Regions from separate parts of the Gordonia oleivorans genome, predicted to be linked through region 1. Evidence: predicted binding sites of a transcription regulator. Region 1 holds the regulator's gene; the other holds the start of a gene.
The links. Region 1 encodes LexA, which represses DNA repair genes until DNA is damaged. Its sites were predicted from a motif close to CGAACANNTGTTCG; they were not measured.
Positions count from the first base shown of each region.

Region 2: ABLE92_RS12890 (DUF222 domain-containing protein) is a predicted target of LexA. The motif match lies at 11,935-11,948, and genes of this name have one in related genera.

Region 1 is NZ_JBDZDI010000002.1:347,175-363,135, forward strand. It holds gene ABLE92_RS05010 (1-phosphofructokinase family hexose kinase) at 1-614, opposite strand, end outside; gene ABLE92_RS05015 (DeoR/GlpR family DNA-binding transcription regulator) at 611-1,381, opposite strand; gene ptsP (phosphoenolpyruvate--protein phosphotransferase) at 1,542-3,329, shown strand; gene lexA (transcriptional repressor LexA) at 3,369-4,109, opposite strand; gene ABLE92_RS05030 (LysM peptidoglycan-binding domain-containing protein) at 4,376-4,975, shown strand; gene nrdR (transcriptional regulator NrdR) at 5,000-5,506, shown strand; gene hrpA (ATP-dependent RNA helicase HrpA) at 5,480-9,433, opposite strand; gene ABLE92_RS05045 (aminotransferase family protein) at 9,520-10,752, shown strand; gene ahpD (alkylhydroperoxidase, AhpD family) at 10,899-11,432, opposite strand; gene ABLE92_RS05055 (peroxiredoxin) at 11,444-12,031, opposite strand; gene ABLE92_RS05060 (hydrogen peroxide-inducible genes activator) at 12,170-13,120, shown strand; gene ABLE92_RS05065 (DEAD/DEAH box helicase) at 13,152-15,254, opposite strand; gene ABLE92_RS05070 (proteasome assembly chaperone family protein) at 15,251-15,961, opposite strand, start outside.
Region 2 is NZ_JBDZDI010000007.1:37,905-53,865, forward strand. It holds gene ABLE92_RS12830 (SaeA-related protein) at 1-46, shown strand, start outside; gene ABLE92_RS12835 (TerD family protein) at 154-927, shown strand; gene ABLE92_RS12840 (lipase family protein) at 1,115-2,284, shown strand; gene ABLE92_RS12845 (rhomboid-like protein) at 2,202-2,945, opposite strand; gene ABLE92_RS12850 (hypothetical protein) at 2,962-3,783, opposite strand; gene ppk2 (polyphosphate kinase 2) at 3,836-4,783, opposite strand; gene ABLE92_RS12860 (DUF6764 family protein) at 4,896-5,393, opposite strand; gene ABLE92_RS12865 (SRPBCC family protein) at 5,617-6,057, opposite strand; gene ABLE92_RS12870 (DUF4166 domain-containing protein) at 6,075-6,752, opposite strand; gene ABLE92_RS12875 (TetR/AcrR family transcriptional regulator) at 6,871-7,476, opposite strand; gene ABLE92_RS12880 (PaaI family thioesterase) at 7,520-7,996, shown strand; gene ABLE92_RS12885 (protein kinase domain-containing protein) at 8,033-9,751, opposite strand; gene ABLE92_RS12890 (DUF222 domain-containing protein) at 9,781-11,907, opposite strand; partial or broken gene ABLE92_RS12895 (tyrosine-protein phosphatase) at 12,071-12,874, opposite strand; gene ABLE92_RS12900 (TetR-type transcription factor C-terminal domain-containing protein) at 13,054-13,932, shown strand; gene ABLE92_RS12905 (SDR family oxidoreductase) at 14,106-14,948, shown strand; gene ABLE92_RS12910 (hypothetical protein) at 14,993-15,139, opposite strand; gene ABLE92_RS12915 (DsbA family oxidoreductase) at 15,132-15,788, opposite strand; gene ABLE92_RS12920 (tyrosine-protein phosphatase) at 15,830-15,961, opposite strand, start outside.

The DNA of each region.
Region 1 (15,961 bases):
CCGGCGGCGGCGGCCCGGCGCAGCACCGTCGGGTCGGCGCCGCAGACCTCGGCGAGTTCGGTCTCGTTGGGCTTGATCAGGTCGACGCGGCCGGTGACCGCGGCGCGCAGGGGTTCCCCGGAGGTGTCGATGGCGACCCGGCAACCACGCGCGATGAGCTGATCGGCCAGCTCCCGATACCAGGAGTCCTCGACTCCGGGGGGAAGCGATCCGCACAACGCCACCCAGCCGGCGCCGGCGGCGTGCGCCAGCACCAGATCGGTCAGGGCGGCGCGGCGGCGATCGTCGAGCGGTTGGCCGGAGGCGTTGATCTTGGTGGTGGTGCCGTCGGCCTCGGCGATGGTGATGTTGGAGCGGACCTCGCCGTCGACGGCGACGGTCTCGTGGCGCAGACCGACGGCGTCGAGTGCGCTCAGCAGTGGGTCGCCGGCGCGGGCGGGCAGGACGGCGATGGTGTCGATGCCCGCCTCGGCGACGACGCGGGAGACGTTGACGCCCTTGCCGCCCGGTTCGGCGCGCACGGCCACCGCGCGTTGCACCTCACCGCGCTCGAGCGGCGCGGCGATCTCCAACGTGCGATCCAGGCTTGGATTGGCTGTGACGGTGAGGATCATGCGATCACGACCTCGATGCCGCGGGCCGAGAGGGCGGCGGCGTAGGAGGGATCGACACCGGCGTCGGTGATGAGGACGTCGACATCGTCGAGCGAGGCGAAGGACGAGAAGTCCTCGCGGTTCATCTTGGAGGAGTCCGCCAGGACGACGACGCGCTGGGCCGAGGCCACCAGTGCCGCCTTGACGGCCGCCTCCTCGGGGTCGGGGGTCGACAAGCCCATGTCCTCGCTGATGCCGTTGGTCCCGATGAACGCCACGGAGGTGCGGAAGGTGGCAAGGCGGGCCACGGTCTCGGCGCCCACCGCGGCCTGGGTGAGGCCGCGCACACGCCCGCCGACGAGATGCAGGGTGGCGTTCGGGTGACTCGCCAGCACCGTCGCGATCGGCAGGCTGCTGGTCACCATGTGCAGGCGGCGATCTGCCGGGATGGCGACGGCCGCCTGATAGGTGGTCGTCCCGGCGTCGAGGGACACCGACCCGCCGTCGGCCGGAAGGAAGGCGATCGCGGCCCGCCCGATGGCGGCCTTCTGGATGGTGTGGCTGGTCTCGCGCTCGGAGATGTCCTGCTCGTCGATGAGCTGCACCAGTTCGGGACGGACGGCGCCGCCATGGACACGCTGCAGGTGTCCGGAGCGCTCCAGGGTTGCCAGGTCGCGACGCACTGTCTCGCTGGTGACATCGAATCGCTCGGCGAGCGAGCTGACCGATGCGCGGCCATGCGAGCGAACCAGTTCGGCGATCGCCTGCTGTCTTTCTTCGGCGTACACGTTGCTCCGATCGGAGAGGACGGATGACGGGATGTCTGTGTCCATGTGGGTTTGGGCAAAACTTGATGTGGTTTTGGGTGGAACTCAATGTTGATATATCTGTGTTTACGCCTGTTTGTGTTGACAAGTCAAGGATTTCTTGTAACTTCGATCACAAGAGATGTTCGGCGGGCAGATTTTTCACAGATCGGGCCGCCGGGAGAGCGATCTCGCGACAGCACAGACCAGATCGGCCGACGACGGCCGAAACGAACCTCGAACGAAGGGCAGCGCAGTGAACGATCAGCAGGCTCAGGAACTGCGTGGGACCCCCGTGGTCGGCGGGAAGGCCTACGGGCCGGTGGTTCGCCCCGGCGAGCGCGTCGCCCCGGTGCATGACACCGCGACGATCCCGGAGGACGCGCGGGAGGCGGAGCAGTCCCGCTTCGTCGACGCGGCCGGGCTGGTGGCCGCCCGGCTGCGCGAACGTGCCTCACATGCCTCCGGTGCGGCCGCCGAGGTTCTCATCGCCACCGCCGGCCTCGCCGAGGACCGCGGCTGGATCGGTGCGGCGGGCAAGCTGATCTCCTCCGGGTCGTCGGCCGCATCGGCCGCGACCGCGGCGACCGACCAGTTCGCCGCGCTCTTCACCAAACTCGGCGGTCTGATGGCCGAACGCGTCACCGATCTCAACGATGTCCGCGATCGGGTCGTGGCCGAGTTGCTCGGACAACCCGAACCGGGTGTGCCGGTGCCCACCGAGCCGTCGGTGCTCTGCGCCGACGATCTGGCGCCGGCCGACACCGCCGGCCTCGATCCCAAACTGGTCACCGCGCTGGTGACCCGACTCGGCGGGCCGACCAGTCACACCGCGATCATCGCCCGGCAGCTGGGCATCCCGTGCATCGTCGCGGTCGCCGACCTCGACGAGGTACCCGCCGGAACCCTGGTGCTCGTCGACGGCACCGCCGGAACCGTTGTGCTGGAACCGGATCCGGAGCAGGCGCAGGCGGCCGTCGACGAGAGCCGGCGCGAGGCGGAACTCGTCGCGGGCTGGTCGGGGCCGGGGCACACCGCCGACGGTCACGAGGCGGCCATCCTGGCCAACGTCGCCGACGGTGTCTCCGCGCGCGCCGCCACCGCCTATCCGGTCGAGGGAGTGGGCCTGTTCCGGACCGAACTGGCCTTCCTCGACAGCGCCGAGGCACCCACGGTGGCCGAGCAGACCGAGCTCTACCGCGAGGTGCTCGAGGCGTTCGGGGGCAAGAAGGTCGTCGTGCGGACGCTCGACGCGGGTTCGGACAAGCCGTTGAAATTCGTCGACCACGGCACCGAGGCCAACCCCGCTCTGGGGGTCCGGGGTAATCGGATCACCGCTCGGCATCCGGAGATCCGCGCCGGGCAACTCGACGCCATCGCGGCGGCCGCCCGGGAGACCGGCAGCACTCCATGGGTGATGGCACCGATGATCGCCTCGGCCGACGAGGCCGCGGAGTTCGCGGCACAGGTCCGCGGGCGTGGTCTGGTCGCCGGGGTGATGGTCGAGATCCCGTCCGCCGCGATCCTCGCGTCGTCGATCCTCGCCGAGGTCGACTTCGTGTCGATCGGAACCAACGATCTGACGCAGTACACGATGGCCGCCGACCGCATGTCGGCCGATCTGGCCGAACTCACCGATCCGTGGCAGCCCGCGGTGCTCGCGCTCATCTCGATGGTGGCCGAGGCCGGGAAACGTACGGGTAAACCGGTCGGCGTCTGCGGTGAGGCCGCCGCCGACCCGCTGCTGGCCTGCGTACTCGTCGGACTCGGCGTCACCTCGCTGTCGAGTGCTCCGGCGGCGTCGGCGGCGGTCGGTGCCAAACTCGGCGGCGTCACACTCGATGCGTGCCGTGCCGCGGCGAGTGCTGCCCTCGCGACCGCCTCCCCGGCGGCCGCACGTGAGGCCGCCACCGCGGCGCTCGCCGGCTGAATTTCGGCGAGCGCCGCACCGGGCGGGCCCGGAGCCGGATCAGATCCGGCGCATCACCGTGACGACCTTGCCCAGGATGGCGGCGTCGTCGCCGGGGATGGGTTCGAAATGCTCGTTGTGCGGCATCAGCCACACGTGACCGTCCTTGCGCTTGAAGGTCTTCACGGTCGCCTCGCCGTCGATCATCGCGGCGACGATGTCACCGTTGTCGGCCACGTTCTGCTGCCGGACGACGACCCAGTCGCCGTCACAGATCGCGGCGTCGATCATCGACTCGCCGACCACCTTCAGCAGGAACAGTGAACCCTCGCCGACGAGTTCACGCGGCAGCGGGAAGACGTCCTCGACGGCCTCCTCGGCGAGGATCGGTCCACCGGCCGCGATGCGCCCGAGAACCGGGACGAAGGTCGGGGCGGGCAGATTCGACGCGACCGCGGTGTCGTCCGGTGGGGTGTGCTCGCCGTCCTGCACGTTGACCGCGCGTGGGCGGTTGTGGTCGCGCTTGAGCAGTCCCTTGCGTTCCAGTGTCCGCAGCTGATGGGCGACCGACGACGTCGAGGCCAGCCCGACGGCGTCGCCGATCTCGCGGATGCTCGGCGGATAGCCGCGCTCGCGCACCGACTTGCGGATCACATCGAGCACGCCCCGCTGACGCGGCGTGAGCGAGGCCTCCGCGGCCGCCGCGTCGAACGGGACCTCCGGCTCGTCGGCGGCGGCCGATCCGCGGCCGCGCTTGGTCGACGACGTCGACGTCGTCGAACGTCGGTTCTTCTCACTCATCGGGTGTTCGATCCTTTCGGTCGGAAACTCTGTTGTGGTCGGACGGTGTTGTCGGTGGTCCGGTGCGGTCGGTTGTCCCGTGCAGTCGGTGGTCCGGTGCGGCCGGGGTTTGTCCGCGGGTCTGCGCTGCTGGTCAACGGCCAGGTTAGTCCAGGTCACCGACAACTTCAAACATTTGTTCGACGTGTTGCGAGAAATTGTCGGAGGTGCGTGATAGAACTTCGAACATCAGTTCCTCGAACGAGTGATCGAGATCGGAGACTCTCATGCAGAACACCTTGGTTCGCAGTGAAACCGCAGGTCAGGCGCGTCGGGCGACGGTTCGGCGCACCCCGTCCGGTGCCCGTTTCGGTGCCGCTCCCGATGCCCGGGGTGCGGCGCGAGACGATGTCACGCCCCGGCGCGGCGCGATCGTGCATGCCGGACGGCCGGTGCCGGCTCGCCGCGCCACCCCGGCGGCGCGGCACCGGCACCTCCACCGCCCGGCCGACAATCGTCCGGTCGACCGGCCCCGGGTCGCGATCCCCAGGCGCCCGGCCGGGACGCCGTGCGCCGCGCCCGCGTCGCAGTCCCGTCGGGCGGGCCGTCGCGGTGCCGCGGTGGCCCTGCTGACCGGGGTGGCGCTGGCGATGCTGGTGTGGCTGATCGGTGTCGCCGGCAGCGATTACCAGGAATCCACCGCCCCCACGCCGGTGGCCACGCAGGTGGTGCACGTCCGGGCGGGGGAGTCGCTGAACTCCGTCGCCGCGCGCGTCGCGCCCGAGATGCCGCGGCAGGCGGTCATCGACGAGATCGTCGAGCTCAACGACATGGGTGGCAGCGCCCTGCGTGTCGGTCAGGCGCTGCTGACGCCCGCATATCGCTGAGCGGTGAGGCGCTATTCTCGATGCATGCGCTGCCCGTTCTGCAGGAATGATGACACCAAGGTCATCGACTCCCGAGTCGCCGACGAGGGACAGGCGATCCGTCGTCGCCGTTCGTGCAGCGCCTGTGGCCGACGATTCTCCACCGTGGAGACCGCCGTGCTGGCGGTGGTTAAGCGCAACGGCGTCACCGAACCGTTCAGTCGGGAGAAGGTGATGCGCGGGGTGCGCCGCGCCTGCCAGGGACGGCACGTCCACGAGGACGATCTGGCCCAGTTGGCGCAGCAGGTCGAAGAGACGGTGCGCGCCTCGGGCGTCGCGGAGATCCCCAGCAACGAGGTCGGTCTCGCCATTCTCAAACCGTTGCGTGACCTCGACGAGGTCGCCTATCTCCGGTTCGCGTCGGTGTACCGGTCGTTCGATTCCCTCGAGGACTTCCAACGCGAGATCGACGATCTGCAGGGCAATCTCACGCGGCGCAACGGCACGGATGCGCCCGATGCCCTCTCAGCCGAGTCGATCCAGGGTTCGTAGCGCACGCTTCTCCGAGATCGGATATCGGGTGCCCAGCCGCTGGGCGAACAGACCCACCCGCAGTTCCTCGACCATCCAATGCGCCTGTTCGTTGACGAGATCGCGACGGGCCTCGGGTACCTCGGCGAGTCGCTGATTCCACCGCCCGGTGACCCGGTCGAGCGTGCCCATGGCCGCCCGGTCCCGGTCCGCCGATCCCGGAAGGTGTTCCAGCCGTTCGCGTGCGGCCGCCAGATATCTCGGGAGTTCGGCCAGGTGCTCACGCGGGGTGGCCAGCACGAAGCCGTCGAAGATCAGGTTGGCCAGTTGCTCGGCGACGTCGTCGGCGGCGACCTGACCGGAATGCTCATCGATCGCCTGACGCAGCGGCGCGACCATCCGGAGTGCGTTGACGGCCGAGGCGAGATACTCCGGTGCGGCCGAACGTACGCGCGGACCGAGTGCGGCGGCCAGCGCATCGAACTGCTGCGGTGACCGCACCCGGGCCGCCGCGTCGACGTCGACGAGGTCCCGGATGGCCCGCCTGGTGCAGTCGGCGAAGAACTCGCTGGAATCCCGGTAGGGGTTCTGGCTCAACGCGAGTCGCCCGGCGGGGTCGAGGCCCGACGATGCCTTCGACGAGAGCCCGGTGATGGTGTGGTCGAGCAGCGCGATGACACCGACGACCCGCATCCGGTTGGCCTCGTCCTCGGTGGCGGCGGTGGCCCGCGCGACGCCCACGGATCGGCCGGGATCCCCGACGGCACGCAACGTGGGATGGCGGGTGATGTGTTGGCCCGCGACGTCGGCGGTCTCGGTGGCCGCCAGGGTGCCGAGCCCGTCGGCGGTCCAGGTGGTGTACACCGCGGCCGGGGGTGTCGGTCGACGGTCCGCTCCGTCGGCGGTGAGATCTGTGAACGACTTGCTGCGCCTGCGGATCTCGCCCGAATCGTCGATGACGGCGAAGGTGATCCGCAGGTGGGCGGGCAGGCGGTCGACGGCGAAGTCCGCCGGTGTCACGGTGTGCCGGGTGATCGTCGACAACTCGCGGGCCAGCCCACGGACCAGTGGTTCGGAGCGCGGCGTCAGCCGGGACAGGGCCAGATCGGCGAAGCGCTGTGCCGGGGCCATTGTCTTGCGAAGCTGTTTGGGCAGGGTCTTGACGAGTTCGGTGGCCAGTTCCGATCGCATTCCCGGTACCAGCCAATCGAATCCGGCGTTGCGGACGTGGGGGAGCAGGGCCTGCGGAATGACGACGGTGACCCCGTCGTCGGGTGCGCCCGGCTCGAATCGGTAGCGCAGTTCCAGGCGGGTGTCGCCCTGCTGCCATGCCCCCGGATAGTCGGTGTCGGCGACGGCGACGTCGGCGGCCACATCGGCGGGGGTCAGATCCAGCAGGGTCGGGTCGGTGCGCCGCGCCGACTTCCACCACGTGTCGAAATGCCGCGCCGAGGTCACCTCGGCGGGGATGCGCTTGTCGTAGAACTCGTAGAGCTGCTCCTCGGAGATCACCACGTCGCGACGCCGGGCGCGGTGCTCGACGTCGGCGGCCTCGGTCAGCAACTGCCGATTCTGTTCGAAGAAACGATGATTCGTCCGCCAGTCGCCCTCGACGAGGGCATGGCGGATGAACAGGTCGCGCGACACCTCGGGGTCGATCGGGCCGTAGTTGACGCGTCGGCGCGCCACCAGCGTCACGCCGTAGAGGGTGACGCGCTCATAGGCCATCGCGGCGCCGCGCGTGGAGGACCAGTGCGGTTCGCTGTGGGTGCGTTTCACCAGATCGCCGGCGAGCTTCTCCGCCCACAACGGGTCGACCCCGGCCACCGTGTGCGCGAACAGCCGGGACGTCTCGATGATCTCGGCGGCCATCAGGAAGGCCGGCGGTTTCCTGGACACCGACGACCCGGGGAAGATCATCAGCGTGGTGTTGCGGGCACCGGTGTACTCGCGGCCCTCGGCGGCCCGGACCGCGATGTTGCCGAGCAGGCCGGCGAGGATGGCGCGATGGATCGCGTCGGCATTCGGTTCGGTCTCGGGGATCTGCCAGTCGAGGTCGATGACGATTCCGCGCAACTGGCGGTGCAGGTCCTGCCATTCGCGGATGCGCAGGTAGTGCAGGAACTCGCGTTCGCAGGTGCGTCGGAACTGATTGGCCGACAACTCCTTACGTTTCTCCTGCACATATCGCCACAGCTGCGTATAGCTCAGGAAGTCCGAACCGGGGACGGCGAAACGCCGATGACTGGTGTCGGCGGCCTCCCGGTGTTCGGCCGGGCGTTCCCGGACGTCGGGAATCGACAGGGCGGCCGCGATCACCAGCACGTGGTCGAGGCAGCCCTCGTCGCGGGCGGCCACCAGCATCCGGGCGATCCGCGGATCGACCGGGATGCGGGCCATCGTGGCGCCGACCTTCGTCAGGCGCACCTCGCCCTTGTCGCGGCCGCCGGCGTCCGGTCCGCTGCCGCGTCCGGAGCCCTTGCCCGGCACCGTGATCGCTCCCAGTTCCGACAGCACGCCGACGCCGTCGCGGACCGCCCGGGAATCCGGCGGCTGCACGAAGGGGAAGTCCTCGATGTCGCCGAGACGCAGGGACGTCATCTGCAGGATGACCGACGCGAGATTGGTGCGCAGGATCTCCGGGTCGGTGAAGGCGGGCCGCGCATCGAAGTCGGATTCGGAGTACAGCCGGATGCAGATACCCGGGGCCACACGTCCACATCGACCGGCGCGCTGGCGGGCACTGGCCTGCGACACCGGTTCCACCGGCAGCCGCAGGACCTTGGTGCGGGTGGAGTAGCGGGAGATCCGCGCGGTGCCCGAGTCGATCACGTACCGGATTCCGGGAACGGTCAGCGACGTCTCGGCGACGTTGGTGGACAACACGATTCGTCGTCCGTCCGACGGCGTGAACACGCGCTGCTGATCGGCGATGGACAGCCGGGCGAACAGCGGGACGACCTCGGCGCCCGCGGCGATGCGGCGCGACAACGACGCCGCCGCCTCCCGGATGTCGCGTTCGGTGGGCAGGAACACCAGGATGTCGCCGCGACCGGCGGTGCCCCACAGTTCGTCGATGGCGGCGTCGACGCCCTGGAACAGATCGAGGTCGGCGTGCTCGCCGCCACCGCGTTCGTCGCCGGCATCCGGGTCCTCACGCAGGGTCAGTGGCCGGTAACGCACCTCGACGGGATAGGTCCGACCCGACACCTCGATCACCGGCACCGGTGTGCCGGAGTCGGTGGTGAAATGCCGGGCGAATCGGCCCGGTTCGATGGTGGCCGAGGTGATGATCACCTTCAGATCGGGACGGCGCGGCAGCAGCCGTCGCAGGTACCCGAGGATGAAGTCGATGTTCAGCGACCGCTCGTGGGCCTCGTCGACGATGATCGTGTCGTAGTGGCGCAGCATCGGGTCGGTGGAGATCTCCCGGAGCAGGATGCCGTCGGTCATCACCTTGACGAGCGTGTCGGCGCCGGAGCGATCGGAGAAGCGCACCGAGTAGCCGATGGCCTCACCGATCCGTGTTCCGGTCTCCTCGGCGATCCGCCGGGCCACCGAACTCGCCGCGATGCGGCGGGGCTGGGTGTGGCCGATCGCGCCACGCACACCGCGGCCGAGTTCGAGGCAGATCTTCGGTAGCTGGGTGGTCTTGCCCGACCCGGTCTCACCGGCGATCACCACCACCTGATGCTCGGAGATTGCCGCAGCGATCTCGTCGCGGGCCGCCGAGACCGGCAGATCCTCGGGGAATTCCAGGACGGGGACGGCGGCGCGGCGGGCGGCGACCCGTCGTTCGGCACCGGCGAGGGATTTCTCCAGTCCGGCGAGTCGGTCCGCGGAGGGTTGCGGCCCGAGCTTGTCGAGGCGCCGCCGAAGCGCATGGGCATCGGCGATGCCGACGGCACGAATCCGCTCGAGGAGATCGCGGCGATCCGGTGGTGTCATGATCCCTCCAGGATATGGGCTGCCGCCGGGGTGCGATCCGGCCCCCGATCACCGGGTCGGCACACCCGCCCGGCATCATGGAGGTCATGGCTGGTTCGTTGTGGCATGGGTTCGCCGACATGGGTGCGGTGACCGCGAAGGGTCCGTTCGTCGTCGCCCGAGGTGAGGGCGCCCGCATCTGGGACGTCGACGGCAACGAGTACCTCGATGCCACCGCCGGGCTGTGGTTCACCAACGTCGGCCACGGACGCACCGAGATCGCCGACGCGGTGGCCGCACAGCTCGGGCGGCTCGCGCATTACTCCGGCTTCGGTGATCTGACCGCCGACGTCACCGATGCCCTCGCCGACCGGCTGGCGCAGATCGCGCCGGTGCCCGGTAGCAAGATCTTTTTCACCTCCGGTGGTAGTGACTCGGTGGACACCGCGGCCAAACTGGCACGCCGGTACTGGAACGAGGTCGGTAAGCCGGAGAAGACCCTGCTCGTCGGGCGCACCAAGGCCTACCACGGCATGCACGTCGCCGGAACGTCGTTGGCCGGCATCCCGGTCAATCACGACGGCTACGGTCAGCTCATGCCCGACGCCGAGTCGGTGGACTGGGATGACGCGAAAAGCCTTCTGGGACTGATCGAACGGGTCGGTGCCGACAAGGTGGCCGCCTTCTTCTGCGAACCGATCATCGGGGCCGGCGGCGTGTACCTGCCGCCGGCGGGATACCTCACCGAGGTCCGTCAGATCTGCCGGGACCACGACATCCTGTTCGTGGCCGACGAGGTGGTCACCGGCTTCGGCCGCATCGGCGGCGGCAGTTGGTTCGCCTCATCGCGTTTCGACCTTCAACCCGACATGATGACCACCGCGAAGGGACTCACCTCCGGGTATGTGCCGATGGGTGCGGTGTTCATCGCACCGCGCGTCGCCGAGCCGTTCTTCGCCGGCGGTGTCTGGTGGCGGCACGGCTACACCTACGGCGGTCACGCCGGTGCGGCGGCCGCGGCCATGGCCAACCTCGACATCATCGAGCGCGAGGGTCTGATCGGCGAGGCGGCACGCCTCGAAGGTGATCTGGCCACTCATTTCGCCCCGCTTGCCGAACTCGACGCGGTCACCGAGGTGCGCACCGGGCTCGGCGCGGTGACGGCGGTGCAGCTCACCGACGCACCGACCGCGATGGCCGCGGTCGGTACGCTGCGCCGGCACGGCGTCAGTGGCCGGGCCGCAGGCCAAGGGGCACTGCAGATCTCGCCGTCGTTCGTGATGACCACCGAGCAGGTGGCCGACATGGCCGAACGGTTCCGGGCCGCACTGACCGACTGAGCGCGCCCGTCACCCGATTCCCGCCGGCACGACGACAACCGGCACGACGACAACCGGCACGACGACAACCGGCACGACGACAACCGGCACGACGACGACGGCCCGGTCACCTCACGGTGACCGGGCCGTTCGTCATGACCGGATGATCAGGCGTTCGCCAGCACCTCGGTGGTCGAGATGGCCTGGGCCACACCGGAGACGGTGGCGGCAACCTTGACGGCCTCCCAGACCTGCTCCTTGGTCAGTCCGGCGTCGCGGACGACCTTGGCGTGGGCCGCGGTGCAGTCGTGGCAGCCGTTGATGGTCGAGACGGCCAGGCTCCACAGCTCGAAGTCGGCCTTGTCGACCCCCGGGTTGCCGATGATGTTCATCCGCAGACCCATCCGCACCTGGGCGTAGTCGTCGCCGAGGAAGCTCTTGGCCCGGTAGGCGACGTTGTTCATGCCCATGATCGAGGCGGCGCCGAGGGCGGCGTTGTAGGCCTCGGCCGACAGTGTGTCACCGGCCTCCTCGGCGATCTCGGTGAGCACCTTGGCATTTCGGCTCGCGGCGGCGGCGGCGAGGAAGGTTCCCCACAACTGCTGCTCGTTCAGCTCGGTGGTGCGCGCCAGTGACGACAGGTTGAGCTTGAGGTCCTTGGCGTACTCGGGAAGGGCTTCCTTCAGATTGTCGATGCTCATCTCAGTCCTTCTCAGACGCTCGCGGTCAGCAGTTCGCCGGCGTCGATCGTCGGATCGCCCTTGCGCCAGTTGCAGGCGCACAGTTCGTCGGACTGCAGGGCGTCGAGGACACGCAGCACCTCGTCGACGTTGCGGCCGACCGAGCCCGCGGTGACCGACACGAACTGGATCTCGTTGTTCGGGTCGACGATGAAGGTGGCGCGATCGGCCACCCCGTCGGCGTTGAGAACGCCTGCGGCCGAGACGAGTTCGCGCTTGAGGTCGCTGAGCATCGGGAAGGGGAGGGTCTTGAGGTCCTCGTGCTGGGCACGCCACTGGAAGTGGACGAACTCGTTGTCCACCGAGGCGCCGAGAACCTGGGCGTCGCGATCGGCGAACTCCTCGTTCAGCTTTCCGAACGCGGCGATCTCGGTCGGGCACACGAAGGTGAAGTCCTTGGGCCAGAAGAAGATGATCCGCCACTTGCCGGGATGGTCATCGCTGGAGATCTGGGTGAAGTAGTCGTCGGGTTGCTGGGCGTCGACCTTCGACAGGTCGCCTCCGATGACAGCGGTCAGGTTGTAGGCGGGGAACTGGTCCCCGATTGTCAGCAGAGCCATGGCGTGTGACGCTCCCTTTCGTCTCGCGTGACAGCGTCGTCGGCGCATGCGACGACGACGTGTCGTAGTGGTTACCCCTCAATTCTGCGCCGAAACCGCCGAAAGTGAAACGTGATGATTAGCACTATACTGATAGGTATGGCTGATAAAACTTATCAACCCTCGCTGGCCGGCCTGAGGGCCTTCGTGGCGTTGGCACGGACACATCACTTCGGTTCTGCCGCAGCAGAACTCGGAGTCAGTCAGCCATCGCTGTCGCAGGCGCTGGCGGGTCTGGAGAACGGGTTGGGGCGCAAACTCATCGAACGCACCACGCGGCGTGTCTTCTTGACACCGGAGGGGCGCACGTTGCTCGACCGGGCGATCGCGGTGACCGATGCGGCAGACGAGTTCCTGGCCGCCGCGGCGGGTGCCGACGACCCGTTGGTGGGCACCCTTCGGCTCGGGCTGATTCCGACCGTCGCCCCCTACATCCTGCCCACCGTGCTGCGCGGATTGCCGGAACAACTGCCGGACCTCGGGCTGCGGGTGGTGGAGGATCAGACCGCGCGGCTGCTCGCCGCGCTGCGCGACGGCTCACTGGACGTGGCGATCCTCGCGTTGCCCGCCGACGCGCCCGGCATCGCCGAGATCCCGATGTACGACGAGGATTTCGTCCTCGCCCTGCCGTCCGGGCACCCGCTGGCCGGCCGCAAGCGCGTCGACCCGAGCACCCTGGCCGAACTCCCGCTGCTGCTGCTCGACGAGGGGCATTGCCTGCGTGATCAGGCCCTCGAGGTGTGCCGGCTCGCCGGGGTATCGCCCGACCTCGGACAGACCCGTGCGGCATCGCTTGCGACCGCGGTGCAGTGTGTCGAGGGCGGGCTCGGCGTCACTCTGATCCCGGACACGGCGGTCGAATCCGAAACCGCCGGAGGAGAATTGGCGACCGCACGATTCAGCGTGCCGCGACCGGGGCGGCGCGTCGGGCTGGTCTACCGCGAGTCCTCGGGGCGCGACGAGGCCTATCGTCGGCTCGCCGGGGTCATTGCCGACCTGATCGGTGCGGGTGGCTCGGTGCGCGTCGTCGCGAGCGGCGTCCCGGTCTGAGCGAGGTGCGCGTAAACGACCGTGCCGCGTCTCATCGCCCGGTGACCGCGGCGAGTTCCTCCCACTCGTCGAGCAGGCTGGAATCGACCTCGCGGACCATGGCACCCACCCGATCGGTGATGTCCTCGATCTCGTCGGTGGCAACCGCCAACGGAAGGCCTTGTCGCAGAACGCGATAGCAGTCGGAGAGATACCGCAGCACGATGCCCTCGCTGCGGGCGAGTCCGTAGGCCGAGATCAACTCGGTGAAGGTCATCGCCCGTTCGAGCATCTCCCGCAGCACGGATTTGGGTTTCGGCGGAAACCCGGACACCCACGGATGCCCGCGACGGTAGACGTCGAAGGCATAGGCGATCTCCTCGGCCAGCGGACGGGGCCAGGTGATCTCCTCGAGGCGCGCCATCCGTTCCTCGTACTCGACGCCGTCGGCCTTCATCTCCGCGATCGCCGCATCCCGCGCCACCTTGCGCTGCGCCAGCAGCACCGGGCGCGGATCCTCCAGCGTGCATTCGAGAACGGAGACCACATCGAGGGCATACGTCGACGATTGCGGGTCGAGGAGTTCGAAGGCGGCGAGCGCGAACGCCGACAGGGGATTGGTGAGGGCGAAGTTCTCCGGCATGTCGACGCTGAGCGAGACATGTCGGCCCTCGTCGTCGGGTTCGTCGAGTTGCACCACGATGCCGGCGTTGCGCAGGTCCCGGTACAGCGCGATGGTGTGCCGGATGTGACGCAACTGCCGATCCCGCGGCTCGTGATTGCCCTCCAACAGATGTCGCGTCGCGGCGAAGCAGTCACCCGGCCGGCCGAGCACCTCGAGCAGCATCGCGGTGGTCATCTGGAAATGCGAGCGCAGCGGCTCGTCGGGCGCCTGCGCCAACTGCAGGAAGGTCTTCTCACCCCACGACACGAACCCCTCGGGCGGTTTCTTGCGGACGATCTTGCGCAGCTTCTTCGGATCGTCGCCCGCCTTGGCGACCGCGCGTGCGTTGTCGACGTCGTGTTCGGGTGCCTGGGCGACGACGTAGCCGATGGTGTCGAAGCCCGCGCGCCCGGCGCGCCCGGCGATCTGATGGAACTCGCGGGCCCGCAGCCGTCGCACCCGGGTGCCGTCGTACTTGCTCAGCCCGGCGAACAGCACGGTGCGGATGGGCACGTTGATCCCCACGCCGAGGGTGTCGGTGCCGGCGACCACCTTGAGCAGACCACGCTGGGCGAGACGTTCCACCAGCCGGCGGTACCGCGGCAGCATCCCGGCGTGATGCACGCCGATCCCGGCGCGCAGCAGTTTCGAGAGGGTGTTGCCGAATCCGGTGGCGAACCGGAAGTCGCCGATCGCCTCGGCGATCACCGCCTTCTCGGCCTTGTCGCAGATCCGGGCCGACAAGAGCGCCTGAGCCCGCTCCACGGCGGCGGCCTGGGTGAAGTGCACGACGTAGATCGGGGCCCGGCCGCGGTCGATGAGATCCTCGATCGTCTCGTGGATCGGGGTCATCGCGTAGTCGTACTCCAGCGGGACCGGCCGCTGCGTGCCGGTGATCGCGGCGGTGTCACGGCCGGTGCGCTCACGCAGGTCGTCGACGAAGAAGCCGACGTCGCCCAGCGTGGCCGACATCAGCAGGAACTGGGTGTGCGGCAACTCGATCAGCGGCACCTGCCAGGCCCAGCCGCGGTCACGCTCACCGTAGAAGTGGAACTCGTCGGCGACGAGCACGCCGATGTCGCTGTCGGCGCCGTCCCGCAACGCCAGATTGGCGACGATCTCGGCCGTCGCGCAGATGATCGGGGCGTCGGCGTTCACGGCGGCGTCGCCGGTGAGCAAACCCACCGACTCGGCGCCGAACTGCTCGCACAGATCGAAGAACTTCTCGCTGACCAGCGCCTTGATCGGCGCCGTGTAGAACGCCCGGCGTCCCTGACAGCGGGCGAAATACACCGCGCCGGAGGCGACCAACGACTTGCCCGAGCCGGTCGGCGTGGCCAGGATGACGTTGCTGCCGGCGAGCAACTCCAGCAGCGATTCCTCCTGGTGGGGATAGAACTCGATCCCACGGTCGGACCACCACCGGGTGAAGTGTTCGAGGGCGGCGTCCTCGTCGGCGGTCGGGGTGAGTGGGATGGTCGCCGAGCTCAGATCGGGAATGATCGACCGCCCGGGTCGCCGTCGGAGTCCTCACCGGCGTCATCGGTGCCGGCGCCGAACCCCGGCTGCTCGTCGGAGCCGTCCGGCGCGTGCAGATCGGCCAGGAACCGCTCGAGCTCTGCACCCAGCTCATCACCGCTGGGCAGGGATTCCTCGGTGGCCAACAGCGAGGCGCGTTCGGTCTGTGCCTGCGCGAACGCGTCGTACTGCTGCTCGAGCGCGGTCACGACGGACTCGATCTCGGTGTTCCCCGAGACCTCGTTGTCGACCTGCTCGCGTACCTTCTCGGCGGCCGAATCCAGTGCTGCGACCGGCAATTCGAGCCCGGTGAGCGACGACACCGTCTGCAGCAACCGGGCCGCGGCGGCGGGATAGTCGGTCTGCGACAGGTAGTGCGGCACGTGCACCGACAGCCCCGTCGCGCGTCGGCCGGCCTGGCCGAGGCGCAGTTCCAGCAACATCGAGGCGCTCGCCGGAAGTTTCATCGCCGAACCCCACCGGGGCAGATCGCCGAGCAGGTCGGGATCGCTGCCATGCGCGGTGAGCGACGGCGGCCGGGTGTGCGGCACGGCCATCGGAATGGCGTTGAGACCGATCACATCGGTCACACCGAAATGGTCGGCGAGCCTGCGCACCGCCTCGACGAACTTCTCCCAGCGCAGATCGGGCTCGGATCCCGACAGCAGCAGGAACGGGCG
Region 2 (15,961 bases), on a different contig from region 1:
GGCCGTGGCCGCGCACTTCGGCCCGGCGGCACGCGCACGGCTCTGAGTTGACCGCCGCCCCGCGTTCACCGCGTTTCGCTAGGCTGGGCCACACTCAAATCGGACATCAGTGATCATCGAGGATTCGACGAAGATAGGGGTCGAGGGACTTCCATGGGTATCGACTACACCAAGCGACCGAAGGCGCAGCCTGCGCCGCAACCTGCCGCACAACCGTATCCGGCACAACCTGCCGCACAGCCGTATCCGGCACAGCCGGGCCAGCAGCCGTATCAGCAACCGCCGCAGGCACAGCCGTATCAGCAGCAGCCACCGGCCGCACCGCCGGTCTCCCTGTCCAAGGTGACGCTGACCAAGTCGGCGCCCAGCGTCTCGCTGACCAAGCAGGGATCGGCGACCGGGCAGGTGCGGATCAACCTCAACTGGACCTCCAGCAAGGGCGGACTCTTCCGTCGCGCGGCCGGCGTCGACCTCGACCTGGCCTGCATGTGGGAGTTCACCGACGGCAGCAAGGGCATCGTGCAGGCGCTCGGCAACGCCTTCCAGGCGCCGTACGAGGGCCGCCCGATCATCTGGCTCGACGGCGACGACCGCTCCGGGGCGAACACCGGCGGCGAGAACATGTACATCGACCTGTCGGCGTCGAATCAGATCCGCCGCATCCTGATCTTCGCCTACATCTACGAGGGCGCACCCAACTGGGCCGCCGCCAACGGCGTGGTCACCCTGTTCCCGGCCAACGGCCCGCAGATCGAGGTGCATCTCGACGAGGCCGATCAGAGCGCGATCTCGTGCGCCATCGCGATGCTGGAGAACCGCGGCGGCGAGCTCGTCATCAACCGTGAGGTCCGCTACATCCGCGGGTCGCAGTCCAAGGTCGATCAGGCCTACGGATGGGGCCTGAACTGGAAGGCCGGCCGCAAGTAGCCCTCCCCCGACGCACCCCGGCAGTTGTGCCACCGCTCACACCGGGGTGCGTCGATGACCACCGATCACGTAGCGTGAGCGGTTGTCATCGCACTCAATCGGGGGATTGTGCACTGTGTCTGCTGTTGGTTCGTCTGTTCGTTTCTCTGTTCGTCGTTGTCTCGCTTGCGCTTTCGCGCTCATCACGGTGGCCGTCGGGGCAGCGCTGATCCCGGGTCCGGCGCATGCGGCGCCCGATCCGTTCTACGCCACGTCGCCACCGGCACCCGACGCCCGCCTCGGCTCGATCGTGCGGATCGAACCGACGTCCGGGGCCGGCATCGCCGAGAAGGTTCCGGGTACCCGCAGTTATCGGCTGCTGTATGTCACCACCGGCCCGCGCGGGGGCCGCACCACCGCGAGTGGCTCGTTCTTCATCCCGCCGGACACCATGACCGCGAGCACACCCGACGGGCACCGCTCCCTGATCGGCATCGGGATCTCCGACGAGAGCATGGGCGCCTACTGCCGGCCGACCACCACACTCACCCGTGATTCCGTCCTCGACCGTGCCGTCGGCATCGCACCGGTCAACTCGACGGTCGCCTCGCTGCGCGCCGGGCACGCGGTGTTCGTCGCCGACCTCGCCAGCGACGGCGTCGCACCGGCCCCGACGTTGCTGCCCCGGTTCGACGGGCACTCGATGCTCGACGGCCTGCGGGCCGCCCTGCAGATCCCCGGGTCGGGACTGACCGCGTCGAGCACCATCGGCATCTTCGGGCCGTCGGGCGGTGGCAGCCAGGCCGCCGCGGTGTCCGCCGAACAGGCCGCGACCTACGCGCCGGAACTGCACATCCCGGCGATCGTCATCGGGCAGATGGTGCCCGATCATCGAAACTTCATCCGCGCCAACGACGGTGGGGTCGGATCCGGTTTCGCCTTCGCCGACCTGCTGGGCCTCGAGGTCGGGCATCCCGAGATGCGCATCGACGAGAAGCTCACCCCGGTGGGTCGCGGCATCGCCGAGGTCTTCCGCTCCGGGTGTGCGACACCGACCTACATGACCCTCGGCGGGGTGCCGCTGAGTGCGCTGTTCCTGCCGGGCCATTCACCGTACGACGACCCGGACTTCCAGCCCGCCTTCGCCGCCGCGGCGCTGGCGACGCCGACCTCACCGACACCGACGGCGGCACTGCGGATGACGCGCTGCGACTCCAACGTGTCACCGATCGCGGTCACCCCGGTGGACGATCTGCGGCGTGCCGTGGACACCTATCGGGCCGCGGGCGTCGAGGTCAGTGATCGAGTCGCCGCGTGCCTGGGCGGTCCGCGCGATATCTACGCAGCGGACCTGCCGTGGCTGTTGGCCCGCGTCTGAGCCGCCGCAGGCTCGCGACCGGATCCCATTGCGCGCCAGGGCGTCCCCGGGTGATCGGGTACCAGGCGAGACCGATGAGGACCGACGCGGCGTGTCCGAACCCGGTGAAGGTGATCTGCTCGGCCAGCGGCAGCCCGTAGACGAGCGCCACGCCGGCGAGGTACACCCACCGCCACGGCCGCACGATCCGATAGGCCAGCACGCCCACGATCCCGGCCAGGAAGTAGCTGACCCCGACGTCGAGCACGTTGACCATCGACGGGCTGCGCAGTCCGTCGTCGATGGCCCGGTCCAGTGCGCCTTCGCTGAGGAAGGTCGCGATGACGTGCGCGCTGAACCCGACGACGAACCACCGCACCGACCCCAGCCATTGCTCGGCGGGCCGATGAAACACCAGGAACAGGATCAGGTACGGGAACCACCACTCCCCGTCGATCCAGAACAGGCTGGCGACGAGGACGTGGAAGGCCTCCAGCGGATCGCTCGTGAGGTTCGCGATGTTGGTCGAGCGGTCACCGAGAGCGTCGTGGAGTTCTCTGGGGGTCAGCGAATGCTGGATGGACGTGGTGACGAACAGGATGATCAGCCAGCCGAACGTCAGCGGGGCGCCGCGGACCTGCCGCCACGCCGCGCCCGCGACTCGCCTCGTCCATGCGCTCACGTCTCACCCCGCGGATCTACATGCGGGCGGGTCCGCGGAACGCGACACGGGCGATGAGGCCGAGGACCATCACCACCGCCCCGGCGATCGCCGCGATCACCGACCACTGGGTGAGGTCGTCGGCGAGGGCGTCGGTGGTCAGGCGTACGACGGTGTTGTCCGACCCGGACGAGGAGACCTGCCGGTCGACGATGGTGGTGGCGTTGAGCGCCACCAGCCAACACGCCAGCGCGGCCGGCAACGCACCGATGCCCAGCCAGATCAGCACGGTACCCCGACGTCGCGCGATGATCAGCGCGAGCAGTCCGGCGACCACCGCGACCGCCACGGAGACGTATCCGATGGTGGTGATCTGGGTGCCGATGAGGTGATAACGCCCGGCCTCGAGGCCGCGCTCGGTCATCTCCACCTGGATCGGACCGTCGACACTCACCGTGAACGGCAGGTTGGCGCCCTCGAGTGCCCGGTTGACCATCGCGGTGATGTCCAGTTGCATCGTCTGGTCGGCCGAGCCGCTCGGCGCCGGGTCGAAGAGCCAGGCATGTTCCTGGCGGACCAGGTCGGTGAAGTCCGCCGGGAACTGCGGGCTCTTGGTGTAGTTCTCCGCGACCGGCGCGATCACCGCCGACGCCCCGGGGAAGCTCACCCGCGAGGACACCTGCGCGGTGATCTCGTCGGCGATGTAGTCCTGGACCTCGGCGTCGTGGGCCAGCGGCGCCACGACGGAGACGAAGCCGTCGTCATCGACGATCCGCTGCGACACCCACATCGAGGGCAACGCGACGACGATCGCGGCCATCGCGATCAACGTCAGCAGGGCACTGAGAAACGTTCGCACCGGGACGAGGCTACCGGTCGGCGCGGACCGTCACCGACGGGCGCACGCCGCGTCACTCATCGACGAGGTCACGTGCCCGCCCGACGATCCGCGGGTCCGGGGTGCCGACGAGTTCGTGGTTCTTGCCCTTGTACTCGAACAGGCTCAGGACGTGGCGCATCGCGTTGATGCGGGCACGCTTCTTGTCGTTGCTCTTGACCACGGTCCACGGGGCGATGTCGGTGCTCGTCTTCTCGAACATCGCCTCCTTGGCCGCGCCGTAGGAGTCCCACTTGTCCAGCGACGCGAGATCCATCGGCGACAGTTTCCACTGCCGGACCGGGTCGATCTGGCGGATGGCGAACCGGGTGCGCTGCTCGAGCGGGCTGACCGAGAACCAGAACTTCACCAGGTTGATGCCGTCGTCGACGAGCATCTTCTCGAAGGCCGGGACCTGATCCATGAACTGGTCGTACTGCTCGGGTGTGCAGAAACCCATGACGCGTTCGACGCCGGCGCGGTTGTACCAGGACCGGTCGAAGAACACCATCTCGCCGGCGGCCGGCAGATGCTGCACGTACCGCTGGAAGTACCACTCGGTGGACTCCCGCTCCGACGGCTTCTCCAGCGCGACGACGCGGGCGCCGCGCGGATTGAGGTGTTCGTTGAACCGCTTGATGGTGCCGCCCTTGCCCGCGGCGTCGCGTCCCTCGAACACCAGCAGGTGGCGTTGTCCGGTCTGCTTGGACCACTTCTGCAGCTTCAGGAGCTCGATCTGCAGACGCCGCTTGGTCACCTCGTACTCGCGGCGGCTCATCCGCTCCTCGTACGGGTAGTCCTCACGCCAGGTGTCGACGACGTTGCGTTCGGGCAGCGTCAGGAGCACCGGGTCATCGTCATCGTCGTCGTTGACCTCGAAGTTGGTCGTGTCGTGCAGATCGACGAGCTGTTGAAGGGCCTCGCGTCCGTTCAGCTTGCTGAAGTCGGGTCCCAGGGTTTCGAGATCGGTTAACTCGGTCACCACTCAACGATATGCCGCACGCACGAACGCCGTGTATCGAAGGGGTGAACTGCAGTTCTTCGGCGCCAATTGGGCAGGTTTCTGCCGTGTCGATTGAGCAGTTTCTGCCGCGTCAATTGCGCAGGTTGATCGACCCGTATTTGAGGCACACCCGGCCGGTGGTGGAGTCGGCCGCCGCGGCGAATCCGCCGCTGCACTGCACGCCCGGGGCACCGGCGTAGGCCTGCCCGCCGACACCGCCGACGGCCACCGAGTACCCACCTGCACGTGCCTGGGCGACCGACAGCGCCTTGGGGCCGGTGGTGATGGAGTACGACGTCCCGCCGGTGGTCGCCCCGGCCAGCGCCGACGATCCGGGCTGCTGGTTGATCGCGGTGGCGCGTCCGCCGCGGTCTGCGACCGCCACCGCGGTGCCGCCGCCGGTCTCCTGCGCGCTCGCGGTGCTGCCCGCACCGGACCGCGCGCCACATCCGCTGGTTCCCTGAATGCGTTGCACCTCATGGCCATTCGAGGCCTGGCAGGTCACTGCGGAGGCGTCACCGCCACCGAGATGCATTCCCCAGATCACGCCTGCACTCCCCGCAGCCACCACCAGTGCACGCGCTGTCAATCCGTGGAATCGCACAGTGAATCGGCCTCCTCGCCGTATCGGATGTGTTGGACCAGATGGCCAGACCTCGCTCAGCCTACTCCCGCTTTTCGGCCCGCCGATCGGCGCCGTGGTCACGGAACGACAACGTTTGCCCACACCCGGCACAGCCGTCTCCCGGCAGGTACGCCAACGGGGCCAGGAGATACGAAATCACCTGGCCCCGTTGGCAAATGGAGGAAACTCAGGCCTTGGCGCGACGCTCCGACTCGGCGGTCAGACCCTTCTTCGCCGTCTCGACCGCGGTCTTCTGCCCGCGCTTGACGATCAGCCCGGGAAGTTTGACCTTGAGGTCGATCTCCAACTCGAACTCGACGTGGGCACCGTCGCCCTTGGCCGTCACGGTGTAGATGCCCTGCTGCTCGGCGAGCATCTTCGATTCGACCAGAGTCCACGCGCAGGTGTTGTCGGTCCAGGTGTAGGTGACGGTCTGATCGTCGTTGATGCCCGCCGCCGACACCGTCATCGTGACCTGCTCGGGTGCGCCGTCGTCGTGGGAGGTGACGATCGAGGCCGCCTTGTGCGGTGCGGACCAGTCGGGCAGGGATTCCACGTCCAGCAGCACCTCCATCACGACCGACGGGGGCGCAGCAACATCGAACTCGGTTTTCGCAGTGACAGCCATGTGACAGAACCTACCCTTCAGGCCTCGCGATCGACGAGTTTCAGCGGCCACGCCTCGTCGGGGATGTCGCGCAATCCGCAGGCGACGTCGGTGACGGTGAACCACCCACGGAAATGCAGGATCTCGCCGATGACCGGGTTGCGGACGGTCGCGTCGCACCGGAACCGTTGGTGTTGCTCGTCCCACCCCTCGATGTACTTCATCTGGGAACGGAACAGACCCCGCATGCCGACCTTGGGCCCGCGACCCAGCCACCGCAGGGGGCCGCTCTCCAGCAGCAGTTCACCCGCGGCGGTCACCGACGGTTCGATCGGATAGAGCAGTTCGGGACCGTCGCCGAAGTAGTCGACGAGGCCCGATGCCCCCGACACGAGCAGGGAGTTGAGTTTGCGTGATCCCGACGTGTAGTCGAAGGAGCGCAGGACCGCCAGACATTCGCGGCCGAGTTCGTCGCGGTAGCAGTAGTGGCCCTGGGTGAAGGGGACCATCCGGCTCGACTTGGACGGCAGTGCGTTGCGTTTGCCGTAGTACCAGAAGAACGGCGGCGGCAGCGCGGAGGTGATGTACACCGACTCGAGGATGCCGGTGCCCATCTGGGCGACATTCGAGGTCGAGTCGATGCTGTAACGCCACGCCACGTTGGGGTGCAGTCGGTCGAAGTCGGAACCGAGGGCGTCCTGATAGACGGGCGTCACGAGGACACCACCTCCTCCGATGTGATCGGCGCGACAGTCGTTGGCGAAGAACCTACTACGCCGCATCCGAACACCGGAGTTCGAGGGGTTTGTCCGGGTGTATCCGGGGGCGGGCCCGCTACGGCCGGGCGGCTCCGTCACACAGTCGGGCCAGCTCCCCGATCACCCGGTCGAGCGGTTCGACGCTGCGCTGGGTCTGACACAGTCCGACGGCCCCTTCGATCGCGGAGACGACGAGAATCGCCAGCGAGTCGGCGCGGTCGGGATCGACGCCCTCGGCGACCAGCCGGGTGGCGATGAGCCGGATCCAGTTGCCGAAGATCTCCTCGGCCTCGTCGGCGACGGCCGGCTCGGAGCGGCGGGCGAGGCCGCCGGCGAGCACCGGACATCCGAATTGGTAGTCGGTGTTGACCAGCATCCGACGCCACACGTCGCCGACCCCGATGACGGCCTCGGCCGGGGAACCCGGATGCTGCGATCCGATGCGGGTGGCCACGAACTCGCCCGCGTAGCGGACGGCCTCGGTCATCAGCTGCGTCTTTCCGCCGGGAAAGTGGTGATAGATGGAACCACGCGGAGCCGAACTCGCCGTGATGACGTCGCCGATCGAGGTGGCCGCCACACCGTCGCGACCGATCAGGTCGGCGGCGTGCACCACCATCCGCTCCCGCGGTCCACGCTCCCGGGTCGCGGTCGTGAGGATTTCGGTGGACTGGTCGTCCATCGAGCATCAGCTCCTATGCACACCTTCATAATCACGCTGCTTTATGCAACCATACATAATCATGACGACGACGAACACTCCCGACAGCGATCCCGCGCAACTGTCCGGACTGGAGTTGCTGCGCGCCTGGCAGTTCGGCTCCGACGAACGACCGAGCATCGGCCGGCTGCTCGGCATGCGACCGGTCCGCATCGACGAAGGCGACGTCGAGTTCGTGGTGACCCCCAAGCCCGACTTCTCCAATCCGCTCGGCACTGTCCACGGCGGCATCTGCGCCACCCTCCTCGACTCCGTCATGGGCTGCGCCATCCACACCACCCTGCCCGCCGGCGTCGGCTACACCACCCTCGAACTGAAGGTGAACTACATCCGATCGGTCCCCCTCGACGCCGACGACCTCACCGGAATCGGCACCGTCATCCACGTCGGCGGGCGGACCGCCACCGCCGAGGGCAAGGTGTTCACCGCCGACGGCAAGCTCGTCGCACACGGTTCGACGACGTGCATGGTGTTCCGCTGATCCGGTGTTCCGCTGATCCGGGCTGCTGTCGCGGTATCAGCCGCGCAGCGGGGTCCGCAGCCACGGACTCCCCGGATCGGTGAGCAACCGACCGAGCACCGGGCGGGTGCGAGCGCACGATTCGTCGGCGAGTTCGATTGGGCGGGTTCCACTCTCGGCGGACGCCAGCGCCCGACCCCACTCGAAGGCGACCGCGAAGTCGTTCCAGTCCGGGTAGGCCGCGGCGGCGCGCTCCCCCAGCGACAGGACCAACTGGTGAACCCAGTCCTCGTCGCCGAAGCCGACGTGCAGACACATGCGCGCGAGTTCGACGCACTGACCGATCTCCCATGCTGCCGTGGTGATCGGCACGGCGAGCGGTAGCGCACGGGAACCGGTGGCCACCTGCACACAGGTGGTGATGCGGTGGGCCGGGATGTGGGGGTGATGGGCGGCGAACGCCGACAGCTGCGCCGGATCGACGCGAATATGGTTGCGTGGCAGTCCGTTCGGCGCGATGAAACCGAGGACGGAATCGTAGTCGGGAGTGATGAGGCCCTCGGCGATCGACTCGACCATGTCGAAGGCGGTCTGCGAATCGGTGACCGCCCAGGACTTTCGCAGCGCGCGGCGGATCGCGCGCGGCGTCTCGTGGATCTCCAGGGCGTCGACGGCGTCGGCGCCCGAGGTCAGTGCGAAGTAGGCACCGCAGGCCAGGCCACGGCGTTGCTCGGGGGTCAGTGGTCGGCCCGCCCAGCGGATCGGCGACCCGGGCTCACCCGGGGTGGCGTGCTGCTGGAAGAGGTTGTGCGGGAGGGCGTTCTGTGGGGTGGGGTTGTGCGGGGTGGGTGCGGTCGAGATCGGGAGCGGGAGTGGTGTCGCCACCTGAGTCGGAGCATTGTATGAATTCTTCAGGGGCACAAAGGCATCGGCATCACTCAATGCGGCGGTGAGCGCGTCGGCGAAATCGGCACAGCAGGCGAACCGTTGTTCCGGCCGCTTGGCCATGGCCCGCGCGAAGGTGCCGTCCACCGCTCGCGGGACCTCCGGGCACCGCTGCGACGCGAGCGGCTGTGGCGTGCTCACGTGGTGATGGACCGCGGATGCGAGATTCGAAGCGGGAAAAGGTGTTGTGCCGGTGAGCATTTCGAATGCTGCACAGGCCAGCTGGTACTGATCGGCGGCCGCGGTGATCTCCTCGGTGGCCAGCACCTGTTCCGGCGCACAGTACGCCAGACTGCCGACCAGCAGACCCGTTGCGGTGAGCGACATCTGCGAGTCCTGTGGCTTGGCGATCCCGAAGTCCGCCAGATAGATTCGTCGTCGGCGGTCACGCGTCACCAGGATGTTGGCCGGTTTCACGTCGCGGTGGAGCAAACCCGTTTCGTGCGCGTGATCGAGTGCATCGGCGATCGCGGTCACGATCTCACCGACCAGGGTCGGCGGCAGCCGGTGCGCCGGGTTCTCGCGGAGCATCGATGCGACGTCGGAGCCGTCGATGTAGGCCATCGAGATCCAGAGCCGCCCCTCGGATTCGCCTCGGTCATACAAGGGAACGATGCTCGGGTGCAACAGGCCGGCGGCGATGTCGGCCTCGCGGTTGAACCGTTCGCGGAAGGTGACGTCGTGCTGCAGCGCCTGCGCGAGGACTTTCACCGCATCCTGCCGCGGCAGACGGGGATGCTGGGCGAGGTAGACCTCCCCCATACCGCCGACGCCGATCTGGCGGAGGATGCGATAGCCCGCGCATTCGTCACCCACCGCCAACGTCGCCATGACGGTAGAGAGTACCCACTCGCGTCCACTCAGAAGGGTGGTGGTGCGCCGTCATCGGGAACGACGGGGTATCGCTTCTTGCGTCGTCGTGGGCGTGGCGGGTTCAGCGGGTCCACGCCGTCGGTGATGCGGGCGCGGTTGCGTTCGCGTTCGCGGCGACGCCGTTCGTACTTGGCGGCGAGCCGATCCCGGGTACTGGTGGGAATCACTCCCGGTTCCCGTGATGTCGGTGGTGCGGCCGGTGGGTCGGCGAACCGGTAACGACGTAACCCGCCGAAGAAGTCTTCGAGGGTTTCCGCCGGCCCCGGAATGTTCAAGCCTTCCGGGGTGGTGAAAATCGTGACCAGCCGACCGTTCTCATCCCGGTACTGGTCATCGAGCCAGCGGGAGTGCGTCTTCTGCAGGTGATGTCCCCGGCACTTCGCGTTGAGTCCGTCGGGGGTGGTCAGCCCACCGAGTTCGGGATGCTCGTGGTCGTATTCGTGCACGTGATCACAATCCCCGTCGAACGCGTTTCCCCGGCAGGCGGGGATCACGCACTCGCCGTGGCGAATCCGGATGAATGTGTCCAATGCCGTTGACAGCCGGTACGGATCCGACGGCAACGCCGACGGGAGTTCGACGTCCTCGGGATTGACGCCCTTGGGCACCAGCCGTCGGATCGTGGTCGGGAAACGGCTGATCAGATCGAGGACCTGCTCGGGGATGACCGCACCCTGCCCGACGAGGTAGCCGAGGTTGCCGTCGATCGGCGTCTCGGCGGCCGATTCGGTGTCGGCAGAGGATGATTCGCTGCCGGTTGACGCGGTGTCGGATTGGTCGGTGTCGGTCGCCGCATCAGGACGCGGGTCATCGGCAGCAGCGCTCTCCTTGGGCATCGACATCCGCGCCATACCCGCGCGGGTATCCGCGGTCGGCTCCCGCTCAGTGTCGGGTCCGCGTGCGGGTTCCGCGGCGAGTTCCGTTTCGGCAGTTCCACTCTCCTCGTCAGAGCTGCCCTCCTCGAGCAAGGACATCTGCGCCACACCCGCATCGGTGTCGGCATCCGCATCGGTGTCGGCATCCGCAGTCGACTTGGGCTCGAGAGCCGGTTCGGCCTTCGGTTCCGAACGCCGGGACTGCACCACCGATTCGGTTGCACCACCCCCGGATTCGCGGTCGGCGGCAGAACTCCGCTGTTCCTGCTGATCTTGTTCCTGCTGTTCTTGTTGTCGTTGGCGTTCCTCGATTGCCGCGGCGGTGGTCTCATCGGCGATGACGTGCAACACGATCTGCACATCCGGAATACAGCCGGGTTCCGGAATGTCGGCCGGGCAGTCCTCGTTGCCGCAGTCACAGGTGAACTGCGTCCCCGACAACAACGAGTACATGGCATCGGCCTGACGTTGCCGCCGCGTCCGCGGATCCTTCCGGCAGGCGCAGTCGGCCAGGGCCGCGATCGTCTTCTCCGCGATCGTGATGTGTTCGGCGGACATGGTGCCGGTGATCTCCCCGGTCCCATCGCCCTCAAAGTGGACGAACACAGCCCGCTTGTCCAGGTTCCGCTTCCGCGGTTCCCGCACCGCATCCGGAGCATGCTGGAAGACAATCTTGTCGACCATGTCCCGCAAACTCGTCGCCGGCCACTGCCCAGTCCGCTCGAACAACCGCTCCGCGATCGCCGCATCCACCAGCGCGGTGTTCGGATGCATCTCCGGTCCCGGATCGAGCAGGTTGGTGCGATCGATCAGCGTCCGGAACTGACTGTGACTGATCCGCCCCTCCCGCAATGCCCGCCCGGTCTTCGGCAGCCGGGTGGCCATCACGATCGCCTCATCCAGCATCCGCCGTGTCGTCACCATCGCCAGATTCCGGGTCCGGGAGATGTGTTCGGCCGCGATCTGCGCGTACTCCGCCGACTCATCCAACGGGCGATCGGTCAGACACCTCACCACATACGCGGTGAAATACGAATCCAGCCACGCCATATACGAACGACACCGATCCAACTCGGTCATCGCCACCAGTACTTCGTTGATCGAATGCTGATCCAACCGATCCGGATCCACCCCGAACAGAAACTCCAGCGGCAACCCCGGCCACGGCGACGGCCCCTGCTTCAGCAACGCATCGCGCACATCCCCACGAATCCGCGCGCTCCATGGAATGGTGCTCACCCTCGCCCCCTCGAACAAGATGACCGTCGAAGCTCTCTTCGATCTGACCATCATTGTAGAGACGGGCACCGACAAAACCGTTCACGCCGGGAACCGGCCCCGGAATCTGCGGATCGACAAACCTGTGGGGATGGAGGCTGACCACCACATGCCCGGGGCGGTGTCAGACCGAGTAGCGCTCCCGTAGTGAATTCTGCTGCGACTCGTCGATACCCAGACCCTGCGCGAAGTAGCCTTCGATGTCGCCGTACTCCTTCGTCACGGTCGCGAAGGCAGTGTCGAGATAGACGGCGTCGACGCCCAGGATCGGCAGGAGGATGTCGGGATCGCCGCCCTCGGCCGCGAATTGGTCGAACAACGGCTTGAGGGCGGGAACAAGGCGGTCGTTGGTCAGCATCTAGTCGTGGTAGACATCCCCTTTGGACACACCCATCAGGGTCAGAAACGACGCCGCAGCCCAGCCGGTGCGATCCTTGCCGGTGGTGCAGTGGAACAGTGACGGCTCGGGATGCTCACCGAGCAGCCCGCGATAGAACGTCCGGTAGCCGGTCAGTGCGCTCGGAAGATTCACCAGTTCGGAGTAGGTTCCGGAGATGAGTTCCTGGGCCTTGCCGCCCTTGAGTTCCGCGGTTGCCATCGCCACGGTCTTGGGGTCGGAGAGGAACTTTCCGATGTTGGCCGGGATGGCCATGCCGGCGTCGGCAAGCACGTCGAGGTGGACGTCGGTGACGTCGGGGAGATCCGGGTCCGGCAACGCCGTCCGCTCCACGCTCGACCGCAGATCGTAGATGGTGCGCACGCCGAGCTTCTCGAACTCGGCGAGGTCGGCCGACGCCATCGAGGAGAAATCGGTCGACCGGTACAGCATTCCGGTCCGGACGCTGCCGGCGCCGGCGGGATAGCCGCCGAGGTCACGGAGGTTGGGCAGGGTCGAAATCGGACTGGGGGCACCGGGTGTTGTCGTCACGATCCAATCATCGCAGCGCGGTGTTCGGGTCAGTGGGTTGGAGTGGGATCCGCTCGCGCGATGTCACAGATCCGCTCCGGCTGTTGACACGGAGTTGTCGCCGCCCGGCACCCATCCGCGCCGACCCGCCGGACTCGGTCGGCCCGACAGCCGCATAGTGTTCGGATATCCTGAACACCATGCCCGGGTCCGACGAGTCCACCTCCGCCCAGATCGGCTGCCGCATCCGTGCGGCACGAGTCGCCCGCGGAGTGTCGCTACGCGAGTTCGCCCGCCGGCTCGGCGTCAGTGCGGCGACCCTCAGCGCCACCGAGACCGGTGGCACCGGCATCAGCGTCGACCGTCTCGCAGCCATCGCCGACGCACTCGGCGTGGCACCCGGCGAACTTCTCGGCATGCAGTCGCACACCGTCGAAAGTGAAATGACCACAACCACTCTCGATCGTTCCGGTCCACTGCCCCGCTGGCGCTTCTACGAAGGGCCCGACGTCACGGACCCGGTTCTCGCCGCGGCGTTGCGGTGCATCGTCGAGCGCGGCTATCACGGATGCTCCATCCGTGACATCGCCGAGAGCGCCGGGTTGTCGATCGCGTCGCTCTACCATCACCACGCGAGCAAACAAGCCATGCTCGTGGCCCTGTTCGACCTGGCGATGACCGACCTTCTCGATCGCGTCGGCGGCGCTCGCGACGAGGCGGGAGACGATCCGGTCCGAGCCCTGCGCCTGATGACCGAGAGCCTGGTGCTCTATCACAGCCACCGGCGCCGACTGTCCTTCCTCGCGTCCACCGAGATGCGCAGTCTCGTCGAACCCGACCGCCGGCGCATCGCCGATCGGCGCACCTCGCTGCAGCGAATGTTCGACGTGGAGGTGGAAAACGGTGCCGCACAGGGACTATTCCTGGTCGCTCGCCCGCGTGAGGCCGCACGCGCGGTGGTGGGATTGTGCATCGCGGTGGCCGACTGGTTCGACCCGGAGGGCTTATCGACTCCCGAGGAGTTGGCAACCACCTACGCGGGCTACGCCCTCAACCTGATGGACGTGCGTCGTCCGTAGGACGAAGTGTTCGGATATTCCGAACGCTCTGCCACGTCTTTCCGGGCAGTCCGGACCCACTGTCGCCGTATGCACCGGCTATTGACAACGACTGCCTGGTTGGCCACCCTGAGGTGACCGATCGATCGTTCGCTTTCGCGGCGATCGGCCTCGACCGACGAGAGGACCTCATAGTGAGCACACCGTCCACCCTGCACGGCCGCACCGCGATCATCTCCGGCGGAAGCCGTGGCATCGGCGAGGCGATCGCCGTGCGATTGGCGCGGGCGGGGGCCAACGTCACGTTGCTCGCCAAGACCGCGGAGCCCCATCCAAAGCTGCCCGGGACCATCTACACCGCCGCGCAGGCGATCGAGGAGGCCGGCGGAGCGGCGCTGCCCATCGTCGGCGACGTTCGGGACGATCAGCAGGTGGCCGATGCCGTGGCGCAGACCGTTGACCGTTTCGGCGGCGTCGACATCGTCGTCAACAATGCGAGCGCGCTCGATCTGACCGCCACCGAGCAGATCGACATGAAACGCTACGACCTGATGCAGGACATCAATGCGCGCGGATCATTCGTGTTGGCCAAGAACGCGATTCCGTATCTGCGCAAGTCCGATCACGCACATGTGCTGACGCTGTCGCCACCGATCACGCTCGACCCGCAGTGGTTCGACTCGATCGGGACGGCCTACACGGTGTCCAAGTTCTCGATGACCCTTGTCGCGCTCGGTCTGGCCCGCGAGTTGGCCGCCGACGGTGTCGCGTCGAACACCCTGTGGCCGCGGACCACGATCAGTACCGCCGCGGTGCGAAACATCCTCAGCGAGAAGCTGATCGAGCGCAGCCGGAGCACCGAGATCATGTCCGACGCCGCGTACGCGATCCTGTCGAAGTCGCCGGACACGGCGACCGGCCAGTGCTACATCGACGACGATGTCCTTGCCGCCGAAGGCGTCACCGACTTCTCCCGCTATCGCACGGTCGACAGCGATGACGACCTCGAGTTGGACTTCTGGATGACGCGGCGCTGACCATCGTCTCGCAGATTCCGGGGCCGGCGTGGGTACCGGCTCCGTCACGAGTCGGCGTCATCAACGCCGGGGATCGCACACACCCCGTCGACGCACACGGCCCCCGACTGGCCCAGCATCTCGAATGCCGGTGTCGGCGGCAGTGTTTCGTCGTTGGTCGTCTCGGTCCGGTCCGGTGTCTCGTCAGGCATCGACGTTCTCCTGAGCCGCCTTGCGGAGCACGTCGGCGAAGGTCTCCGGTGACTGGGCACCGGAGACGCCGTATCGCCCGTTGATGACGAAGAACGGGACGCCGCTGATGCCGTAGGCGCGGGCCTGGGCGATGTCGGCGCTCACCGCGTCGGCGTATTCACCGGATTCAAGCGAGGCCGTGACCTGCTCCCGGTCGAGGCCGATGTCGGCGGCGAGGTCCGCGAGGTCGCCGATGCGTCCGATGTGGCGTCCCTCGGTGAAGTAGGCGCGGAACAGGCGCTCGACCATGTCGAGTTGTCGGCCCTGCGCCTTCGCGTGATGCAGCAGTTCGTGCGCCTTGAGCGTCTTGGTGTGCTGGAGGGCGTCGAAGTCGTAGTCGAGTCCCGACTCGGCGGCGATCGCGGTGACCTGGGCGAGCATCTGCTCGACCTGTGCGCGGGGCATTCCCTTGTACTCGGCCAGGAACTCGATCTCGGTGCCGTCGAAGTCGACCGGCGTGTCCGGGGCCAGCTCAAAGCTGTGGTAGGTCACCACGACTCGATCAGAGAGGCCGGAATCGGCCAGTCCCGCTTCGAATTTGCGCTTCCCGATGTAGCACCACGGGCAGGCGATGTCGGACCAGATGTCGACGGAGATGGGGTCACTCACGATGCTTGTCAACGCGGAGTCCTGGTCAGCAATTCCTCGGCTCATCCGACCAGGAATACGTCGCGGAGTCGGTCCTGTGTGTCGGCGTCTATGCCGAGTGCTTCGGTGAAGTAGTCGTCGATGCCGCCGTACTGGATGGCCACCTCGTCAAAGGCGACGCCGAGGTATGTCGG